One region of the Streptomyces sp. NPDC051740 genome, then DNA from elsewhere that is predicted to be linked to it. Evidence: riboswitches for the same ligand, from Rfam matches in the RefSeq annotation. Region 1 holds a riboswitch; each other region holds the start of a gene.
What was found. A riboswitch is a leader RNA that binds a small molecule or an ion and turns the genes downstream of it on or off. The one in region 1 is predicted to bind cyclic di-AMP.

Region 1 (2,191 bases):
TTCGGCGTGCGTGTCAGGAGGGTCGCCGCGGGGGTCAGCCGATGGAGACGCCCTTGGAGCGGAGGTAGGAGACCGGGTCCACGTCCGAGCCGTAGTCCGGGGTGGTGCGGATCTCGAAGTGCAGGTGCGGGCCGGTCGAGTTGCCGGTCGAGCCGGAGAGGCCGACCTGCTGACCGCCGGTCACGGTCTGGCCGGCCGAGACGGAGAGCGAGGACAGGTGTGCGTACTGGGCGTAGTGGCCGTCCTCGAGCCGGATGACGACCTGGTTGCCGTACGCGCCGGCCCAGCCCGCGGAGACGACGGTGCCCGCGCCGACGGCCTTCAGGGAGGTGCCGGTCGGGACGGCGAAGTCGACGCCGGTGTGGTAGCCGCTGGACCACATGCTGCCGGCCACCTTGTAGGCGGTGCCGAGACCGCCGCCGGGCACCGGGGAGCTGTAACCGGAGGCGCTCGCGGCCTGGTCGGTGCTCGTGGCCTGGTCGGTGCTCGTGGTCTGGGCGGAGGCGTCCGAGGAGGGCTGCTCCGCCGGCTTCTCGGCCTCCTGCTCCGAGGCCTGCGGGGTCTCCGGGGCCTCCGGGGCGGACGACTTCTCCGGCGCGCTCGCGGCGGCCCCGCCGTCGACGGAGAGCTTCAGGCCGGGGTGGATGAGCGACGGGTCGTCGCCGATGGCCTCACGGTTGTCCGTGTAGAGCTGCTTCCAGCCACCGTCGACGTGCTCCGTCTCGGCGATCTTCGCGAGGTAGTCGCCGGCCTTCACGGTGTACGTGCGGGTCTCGTCGCCCTTTTCGGCGACGGTCTTCTGGCCGGCGACGGAAAGGGACTGGACGGCCTTCTCGGGGGCGCTCTGAGGCGTCGCGGCGTGCGCGCCGGTGGCGCCGAGAAGCGGCAGGGCGAGTGCGGCGCCACCGGTTCCGGCGACGGCGATGGAGCGGGTGAAACGCTGGGCCTTGGTACGGCGGTGCTTACCCTTCGCGGGCATGTCGAATTCCTCTCCGGCGCCTGCGAGGTGAGCTGTCGGGTTCGGGCTGGAGATGCCCGGCCGCGTTGTCACGCGGCTTAACCCCAAGCCGTTCCGGGAACCGGAACAGGCAGTGGTACCTGTGGGTCCCCCGCTCCTGCCGTGTACGGGTCAGTGTGTACGGGCTCCGGGCGGCGGCAGGATTGGGCGTCCGTCCGGATCGGTGGCGAACGTAAGCGACCCGGACGTGGGGGGACAAGCGCGAGGTTCACCGCGCACGTGTTTCTCCGTGATCCAAAGGCGGAATCGGCGTCACCGAGCGTCAGCCGGGATTCCCTTTTCCCCGCGAATTCCCTTGCGGCTCCACAGGATTACGTGAGCATGGCGACAACGCATCGTCACGGATATGACGCTGCTCACGCACCCCTTCCCCATCTCCCTTCCTTTCGGGGCACGTTATGGCGAATACTCCTAATCGGACAGAACGCCCCAATCGTTAGATCACAGGCGCCGCAGCCGCACCACCGCGGCGTCCAGATCCCCCCGCAGACCGGTGCGCAGCCCGTGGTGCAGCAAGAGGGCGCCTCGGTACGTTTCGCCGGTTTCGCGGCATTCGTACGACGCCTCCGGGTCGAGGCCGCGCAGCCGGAGGGCCGGGACGGGCTCTCCGTAGTGCTGCGCCTGGAGGCAGGCGAGGACGACGGTCTCGTCGCCGAGGACGTACTGCACCGCGCTCAGTCCGCCCTCCGGGGGCCGCAGCCGGTACAGGTCGCCGCGCTGGACGACGGGCCGGATCTCCTTGTAGAGCGCGACCCACTCCCGCGCCTCGGCGAGCTCCTCCCCGGTCCACCGCGCGAGGTCGCCGCCGACGCCGAGCACCCCCGCCATGGCGCTGACGAACCGGAAGCGCAGCGAACTGACCCGTCCGTTGAGCATCGCGTTCGGGCTGTCGGTGACCCAGGCGGCCATCACCCGGGCCGGGTGGAGCTGGCTGAAGCCGTGCTGGACGGCGAGCCGGTCGAGCGGGTCGGTGTTGTCCGAGGTCCACACCTGGTCGGTACGGGAGAGGACCCCCAGGTCGATCCGCCCGCCGCCGCCCGAGCAGGACTCGAAGGCCACGTCCGGATGGGCCGCCCGCAACCGGTCCAGCAGCGCGTACAGGCCGCGCACATGGTCGGTCCACAGCCGCTGCGGGTACGGGTCGTCCGGCCACCCGGCGTCGGTGGAGCAGCG
Region 2 (2,191 bases), on a different contig from region 1:
CACCGGGCGCGTCGTGATCGTGGACCGCCCCGGCGCCGTCCAGACGCAGCTGCTGATCGGCCGTATCGGCGCGGACCGGCACGACCGCGTGTGGCCCGCGCAGGTGCTCGGCACGTACTGCCTCGGCGGCACCCTCACCTCCCGCCTGGACCGCGTGCTGCGCGAGGAGAAGGGCTACACCTACGGCGTACGGGCGTTCGGCCAGGTCCTCAGGTCCGCCCCGGACGGCACCGGCGCGGCGATGCTGGCCATCAGCGGCTCCGTCGACACCCCGAACACCGGCCCCGCCCTCGAGGACCTGTGGACGGTGCTGCGCACGCTCGCCGCCGACGGGCTCACCGACGACGAACGCGATGTCGCGGTGCAGAACCTCGTGGGCGTGGCGCCGCTCAAGTACGAGACCGCCGCGGCCGTCGCGAGCACCCTGGCCGACCAGGTCGAGCAGCACCTGCCCGACCACTACCAGGCCGACCTGTACCGGCAGTTGGCCGCGACCGGCACCGTGGAGGCCACCGCGGCCGTCGTGAACGCCTTCCCGGTGGACCGCCTGGTGACCGTCCTCGTCGGTGACGCGGCGCAGATCAAGGCACCCGTCGAGGCCCTCGGCATCGGTGAAGTCACCGTCGTGACGGCCGAGTAGCGAGCGGCGAGGACGCACGCGCGCGTGGGGCCCTGGTGACACGAAAGCCACCAGGGCCCGCTTATGCCCGAATCGGGGCGGAAGTTGCCTGTCTGGCCTGTGGGATGCGCTACAAAAACCGGGATTCGTTTGAGGATCGGGAGACGGCCCGCTTAGCGTCATCCGGGCTGTTCGTCGGGCAGTGCGCCGCACCCGCGGCACCGGACAGCCATCGCCGAGTCCCCCTACGGCGCGAGCCGGGGGAGCCGGGGACCCACCGCAGTCCCTGGGGTGAATCGGACGCCCGCGCGTGTCGCGAGGGGGCCCGTAGGAGACCTTCCTGCTCCGAACCCGTCAGCTAACCCGGTAGGCGAGAGGGAAGGAAAGGACCAGCCTGTACATGGCGTTCACCCGCGCCCCGGGCAAGCACCGTCGTCCCAGCCGGACGCAGCGCGGCACCGCCCGCGTGGCGGGCGTCGCGGCGCTCACCACCACCGGCGTCGTCGGCTCCCTCGCGGCCCCCGCGCTCGCCGCCGAGCCCGCTGCCGCACAGACCGGCCTCACGCCCGTCGTCACCCTCGGCGACGCGGTCGCCGACCGGATCGACGCCCAGGCGGCCGCCCAGCACGAGGCCGCCCGGGAGGCGGCCGAGGCCGCCGCGCGGAAGGCCGCCGAGGAGGCCGCGCGCGAGAAGGCCGCCGAGGCGGCCGAGGAGGCCCGCGCGGAGAAGGAGCGCGCCGCGCGGGAGGCCGAGCGCGAGCGCCTCAACACCTTCGTCTCCCCGATCGCCGGCTCGTACGTCTCGACCGGTTACCAGGCCGGCAGCTCGCTGTGGTCCTCCGGCAGTCACACCGGTGTCGACTTCCACGCCGCGACCGGCACCCCCGTCCAGTCGGTCGGCGTCGGCACCGTGGTCGAGGCCGGCTGGGGCGGCTCGTACGGCAACCAGGTCGTCATCAAGATGCACGACGGCACGTACACCCAGTACGCCCACCTGTCGTCCATCGGCGTCTCGGTGGGCCAGCAGGTGGCCGCCGGGCAGCAGATCGGCCTCTCCGGCGCCACCGGCAACGTCACGGGCGCGCATCTGCACTTCGAGGCCCGCACGGGCGCCGATTACGGCTCCGACCTCGACCCCGTCGCCTACCTCCGCGCGCACGGCGTGAACCTCTGACCCGCCCGCTTCCCGATGCCCCGGCTCCCCGAGCCGGGGCATCGGTGTTTCCGGGCACCGCCGCATCACTTGTCCAAAAAATATGCATGGATTCCGGCCCGCCGTCGTGAATTCCCGCCGATTGCAATAGAGTCGCGGAACACACGTCAATCGTCGACGTTTCACGGGGATTAATCCGGAGGTTCGTCATGCGCATTCCCGCGCACTCGGTGTGCACGGCGATCCGGGACGACATCGTCGCGGGTGTCCACGAGCGCGGCGGCCGGCTCACCGAGGAAGTGCTCGCCCGCCGTTACGGAGTCTCCCGCGTCCCCGTCCGGGAGGCGCTGCGCACGCTGGAGGCCGAGGGATTCGTGGTGACCCGGCGGCACGCGGGCGCGTGCGTCGCGGAACCCACC
Region 3 (2,191 bases), on a different contig from region 1:
TGGATCATCATCCCGTTGCCGATGTAGATGCCCACGTGGGTGATGTCGTCGTAGAAGAAGACCAGGTCACCGGGTTGGGCCTGGGAGACGGGGACCGTCGTGCCCGCGTTCACCTGGTCGTAGGTGGTGCGCGGAATGGTGACGCCGGCGGCCTTCCAGGCGGCCTGGGTGAGGCCGGAGCAGTCGTAGGATCCGGGGCCGGTGGCGCCCCAGACGTACGGCTTGCCGATCTGCGCGCGGGCGAAGGCGAGGGCCTTCTCGGCCTTGGTGGCGTACGAGGAGTCCGTCGACGTCGACGGCGTGGTGGCCGAGCCGGCCGACCCGGAGGCGCTGTCCGAGGTGCCGCTGTCCTGCTGGGCGGCGGCCTCCTCCTGGGCCTCCTCCTGGGCCTTCTGCTGCTCGGCGAGTTCGGCGGCCTTGCGGGCGGCCTCCTTCTGCTTCTTCTTCTCGATCGCCGCGAGCCGCGCCTTCTCCTCGGCGGTCAGCTTCGACATCAGCTCGCGCGCGTCGGTGAGCTTCTTCTGGACGGTGGCCTTGGCCGTCTTCAGGTCACCCTGGGTCTCGGTGAGCGTCTGAAGGCTCTCGGTGGCCTCCTGGCGCTTCTTCATCGTCTCGGACTGCTGGGTGACGTAGTCGTCGACCGCTTCCTTCTGGCGGCCGGTCATCCGGTCCATCACCTGGCGCTGGTCGAAGACGTCCTGCGGGGTGTCCGCGAGCAGGAAGGCCGCGGTGTCGGGGACGCCGGCGCCGGTCCGGTACTGGGCGGCGGCGAAGGAACCCAGCTCCGCCCGCGCCTCGTTGAGCTCCTGGGTGCGCTTGGCCACGTCGTCGAGGAGCGTGTCCACCTGCCTGCGCTGCTTCGCGGTCTTCTCCTTGGCCGCGTTGTACTTCTCGGTCGCCGACTCCGCCTGGCGGTAGAGGTCGTCGACCTTCTTCTCGACCTCCTCCAGGCTCGGCCTGCCGTCGTCGGAGGGGGCGGCGGTGGCCGTCTGGGACAGCAGGGCCACGGAGGTCAGGGCGGCCGTGGCGAGGGCCGGGGTTCGTATGCCTGCCACGCGCGTGCCGGGGGTGCGCGACTTGCGGTGCGACGCCAAGGGAGGCGACTCCTTCCAAAGCTCCGCCTACCGGGTTAGCTGTCGGGTTCGGGCGGGTGGTTCGGAAGGGTTGCCCTACGGCCGCTCCGCGAGGGAGTGGGCCGATTCACCCCATGGTCTCGGTGGGTCCCCGGCTCCGGCTGCCGCGAGGGCAGTGACGGATTCGGCGGAGGCCGCGCGGCCCGGCGAGGTTCGCCGGTGGGGGTCGTGCGGCCCGCCCGCACCGTAGCCAACTGGTGTGGCCCCTGTGAAGGTTGATGGGTGATATGCCCGATACATTTTCGTGACCTTGTGTGCGGTGTCACTCAGGGTGAGGCGGTGGTTCTGGAGGGTGCGCGTCCCGTCCCGGGCGCCGGATTCCGGGGATGTTCCCGGGGCGGCCCCTGGTTGTCGGTGGGGCGGCCTAGACTCGGAGAGCGATGAGCAGCCTCTTTGACGACAGCTTCCTGGCGGACCTCCAGGCCCAGCGGGGCCCCGAGGGCGAGCCCCCGCCACCGCCCGAGGACGAGCACGTACCGGAGCGGATCCCGGACGACCTGTTCGGCGGTAAGTTCGACGTGCCGCCGGACCGGGACACCTACTACCGCGACGGCGCCCCGCGCCCGGTGATCGACGCCGCCGCGCTGCTGGAAGGGCTGAACGACAACCAGCGCGCCGCCGTCGTGCACTCCGGCTCCCCGCTGCTCATCGTGGCCGGCGCCGGCTCCGGCAAGACCCGTGTGCTCACCCACCGCATCGCCCACCTGTTGGCCGAGCGGCACGTCCATCCGGGCCAGATCCTCGCGATCACCTTCACCAACAAGGCCGCGGGCGAGATGAAGGAGCGCGTCGAGCAGCTCGTCGGCCCGCGCGCGGGCGCCATGTGGGTCATGACGTTCCACAGCGCGTGCGTGCGCATCCTGCGCCGCGAGAGCAAGAAGCTCGGCTTCACGTCGTCGTTCTCGATCTACGACGCCGCCGACTCCAAGCGTCTGATGGCCCTGGTCTGCCGCGACCTGGAGCTCGACCCCAAGCGCTTCCCGCCGAAGTCCTTCAGCGCCAAGATCAGCAACCTGAAGAACGAGCTGATCGACGAGGAGGACTTCGCCGCCCGGGCC
Region 4 (2,191 bases), on a different contig from region 1:
ATGCCGCACCCGACCCTGCCCGCGGTGCGGGTCGAGCGGCGGGCCGAGCTGTGGGACCGGCCGATCAGCAAGGTGCTGCTGCGCCATCCGGACCTGTCCGACGACGCGTTGGCGGCGGCGGCCCGGTCGGTGGTCGGGTCACTGGCCACGGTCACCATGTCGGGGCCGGGCACCGTGGAGCTCCAGCCGTGCGGGGTGACCAAGGCGACCGGGCTGGCGCTGGCCGCCGAGCACCTGGGGGTGAGCCCGGCGCGGACGATCGCCTTCGGCGACATGCCGAACGACGTCCCCATGTTCGCCTGGGCGGCCCACGGCGTCGCCATGGCCAACGCGCATCCCGAACTGAAGGCGGTGGCGGACGAGGTCACCACGTCGAACGAGGACGACGGCGTGGCCGTCGTCCTCGAGCGACTGTTCGGCGGGGCGATGACGCTCGCCCGTCAGCGGGTGGCTCAGTACGCGCCGAAGACGTTGTCGATGGAGCCGTAGCGGTCGGCCGCGTAGTTGCAGGCCGCCGTGATGTTCGCGACCGGGTCGTACGGGTCGAAGGCGGTGCCGGGCACGTGGTAGGCCGCGAAGGTCGGGTCGATGACCTGCAGCAGGCCCTTCGACGGGGTGCCGGCGGCGGCGTTGGAGTCCCAGTTGTTGATGGCGTACGGGTTGCCGGAGGACTCGCGCATGATGTTGCGGTGGATGGCGTCGTAGCTGCCCGGGATGCCCTGCTGCGCCATGATGTCCAGCGACTCGCGGATCCAGCCGTCGAGGTTGTCCGGGTACGCCGTCACGGAGGCGGCGGTCGTCGGCGCCGTCGGCTCGGTGGTGGCCGCGGAGGCGCCGGTCGCGCCGAACAGCGGCAGGGCGACCACGGCGACGCCGGCGCCGGCGACGGCGAGGGAACGGGCGAGGCGGCGGTTGCCGAAGCGGTTGAGCTGACCGAAAGCAGGCATGTCTGGGTTCCTCTCCTACGCCTGCGAGGTGAGCTGTCGGGTTCGGGCGGGAGAGTGCCCGGCCGTGCCCCTGCGGGCATGGCTTCACCCCTAGCCGTCCCGGTGCGAAGTCCGGTGCGGCGGCTTACCTGGGTCCCCCACTCCTGCCGTCTCGAGTTCGTCGTCGGGTGTGATGCGGGCGGCGGCAGGATTAGGCGTCCACCCGGCAGGCCCGGAACGTATGCGAGAGCACATGTCGGGAACAAGCGCGGGCATCACAGAAGGTGCCGTTTGATCTTGTGATGGGGGTTTTGGGACGCTTGATCCTTTGCTGCTGCCAAGGGTCAACTCGGCGCCGGGGAAAGGCGAAAGGCGAGTGGCGACGGGCGATGGGGGCGCCGGGTCGCGCGTGACCCACTTCACTGGGGATTACCTGTGAGCGCATTTTTCGCCAAGGTGAATTAGCTCTTCATTTGCGGCAAATCGGACGCCGGGGCGGGCAGGATGGTTCGCGTGGCGAGGCGGGGCCCGGCAGGCGGGTCCGGAGCCGGGTCGAGGAGTGGATTGCTACGTCCGGGAAAGCCGAAGAATGTCCGTTGTTATCAACCGATCAAAAGCACTCCGTTCCTGATCCCGTACCGCCCTGCCCGTAACGCCGGGCGCTGGCGGTGATCGAAACATGACCGGATACGCTGACTTGAGTGATGGCAGCGACCTATCGACATTCCGTGTAACCGCCAGTGGACACCAGCAGACAGGAGACCCCTCGTGACCGTCGTCGGGCCGTTCGGGCTGAGCGTGCGGGACCAGGCTCTGGAAGCCGATGTCCAGGCCGGAATGACGGCTGTCGAGGAAGGGCTGCTCGAGGCCACCAAGAGTGAGGTCCCCTTCATCACGGGAGCCGCCCAGCACCTGGTGCGGGCCGGCGGCAAGCGGTTCCGTCCGCTGCTCGTGATGCTCGCCGCCCAGTTCGGCGACCCCTACGCGCCCGGCGTCGTGCCCTCGGCCGTGGTCGTGGAGCTCACCCATCTGGCCACGCTGTACCACGACGACGTGATGGACGAGGCCGAGGTGCGGCGCGGCGTCGACAGCGCGAACGCCCGCTGGGGCAACTCCGTCGCGGTCCTCACCGGCGACTTCCTCTTCGCGCGGGCCTCGCACATCCTGGCCGACCTCGGTCCCGAGGCCGTGCGGGTGCAGGCCGAGGCGTTCGAGCGGCTGGTCACCGGGCAGATCCTGGAGACCGCGGGACCGCAGGACGGCCG

Region 2: it holds a riboswitch for cyclic di-AMP, as region 1 does, so the genes downstream of both, ACIA6T_RS27030 (M23 family metallopeptidase) here and ACIA6T_RS22950 (peptidoglycan DD-metalloendopeptidase family protein) in region 1, are expected to answer to the same signal.
Region 3: it holds a riboswitch for cyclic di-AMP, as region 1 does, so the genes downstream of both, ACIA6T_RS01610 (NlpC/P60 family protein) here and ACIA6T_RS22950 (peptidoglycan DD-metalloendopeptidase family protein) in region 1, are expected to answer to the same signal.
Region 4: it holds a riboswitch for cyclic di-AMP, as region 1 does, so the genes downstream of both, ACIA6T_RS00620 (transglycosylase SLT domain-containing protein) here and ACIA6T_RS22950 (peptidoglycan DD-metalloendopeptidase family protein) in region 1, are expected to answer to the same signal.

The regions. Positions count from the first base shown of each region.
Region 1 is NZ_JBITCL010000014.1:17,527-19,717, reverse strand. Features, by position in the region: gene ACIA6T_RS22950 (peptidoglycan DD-metalloendopeptidase family protein) at 35-979, opposite strand; cyclic di-AMP (ydaO/yuaA leader) riboswitch at 984-1,145, opposite strand; gene ACIA6T_RS22945 (alpha-galactosidase) at 1,460-2,191, opposite strand, start outside.
Region 2 is NZ_JBITCL010000019.1:18,069-20,259, reverse strand. Features, by position in the region: gene ACIA6T_RS27035 (M16 family metallopeptidase) at 1-640, shown strand, start outside; cyclic di-AMP (ydaO/yuaA leader) riboswitch at 843-1,007, shown strand; gene ACIA6T_RS27030 (M23 family metallopeptidase) at 1,020-1,793, shown strand; gene ACIA6T_RS27025 (GntR family transcriptional regulator) at 1,982-2,191, shown strand, end outside.
Region 3 is NZ_JBITCL010000001.1:320,559-322,749, forward strand. Features, by position in the region: gene ACIA6T_RS01610 (NlpC/P60 family protein) at 1-1,094, opposite strand, end outside; cyclic di-AMP (ydaO/yuaA leader) riboswitch at 1,102-1,273, opposite strand; gene pcrA (DNA helicase PcrA) at 1,514-2,191, shown strand, end outside.
Region 4 is NZ_JBITCL010000001.1:130,987-133,177, forward strand. Features, by position in the region: gene ACIA6T_RS00615 (HAD family hydrolase) at 1-489, shown strand, start outside; gene ACIA6T_RS00620 (transglycosylase SLT domain-containing protein) at 453-947, opposite strand; cyclic di-AMP (ydaO/yuaA leader) riboswitch at 953-1,120, opposite strand; gene ACIA6T_RS00625 (polyprenyl synthetase family protein) at 1,695-2,191, shown strand, end outside.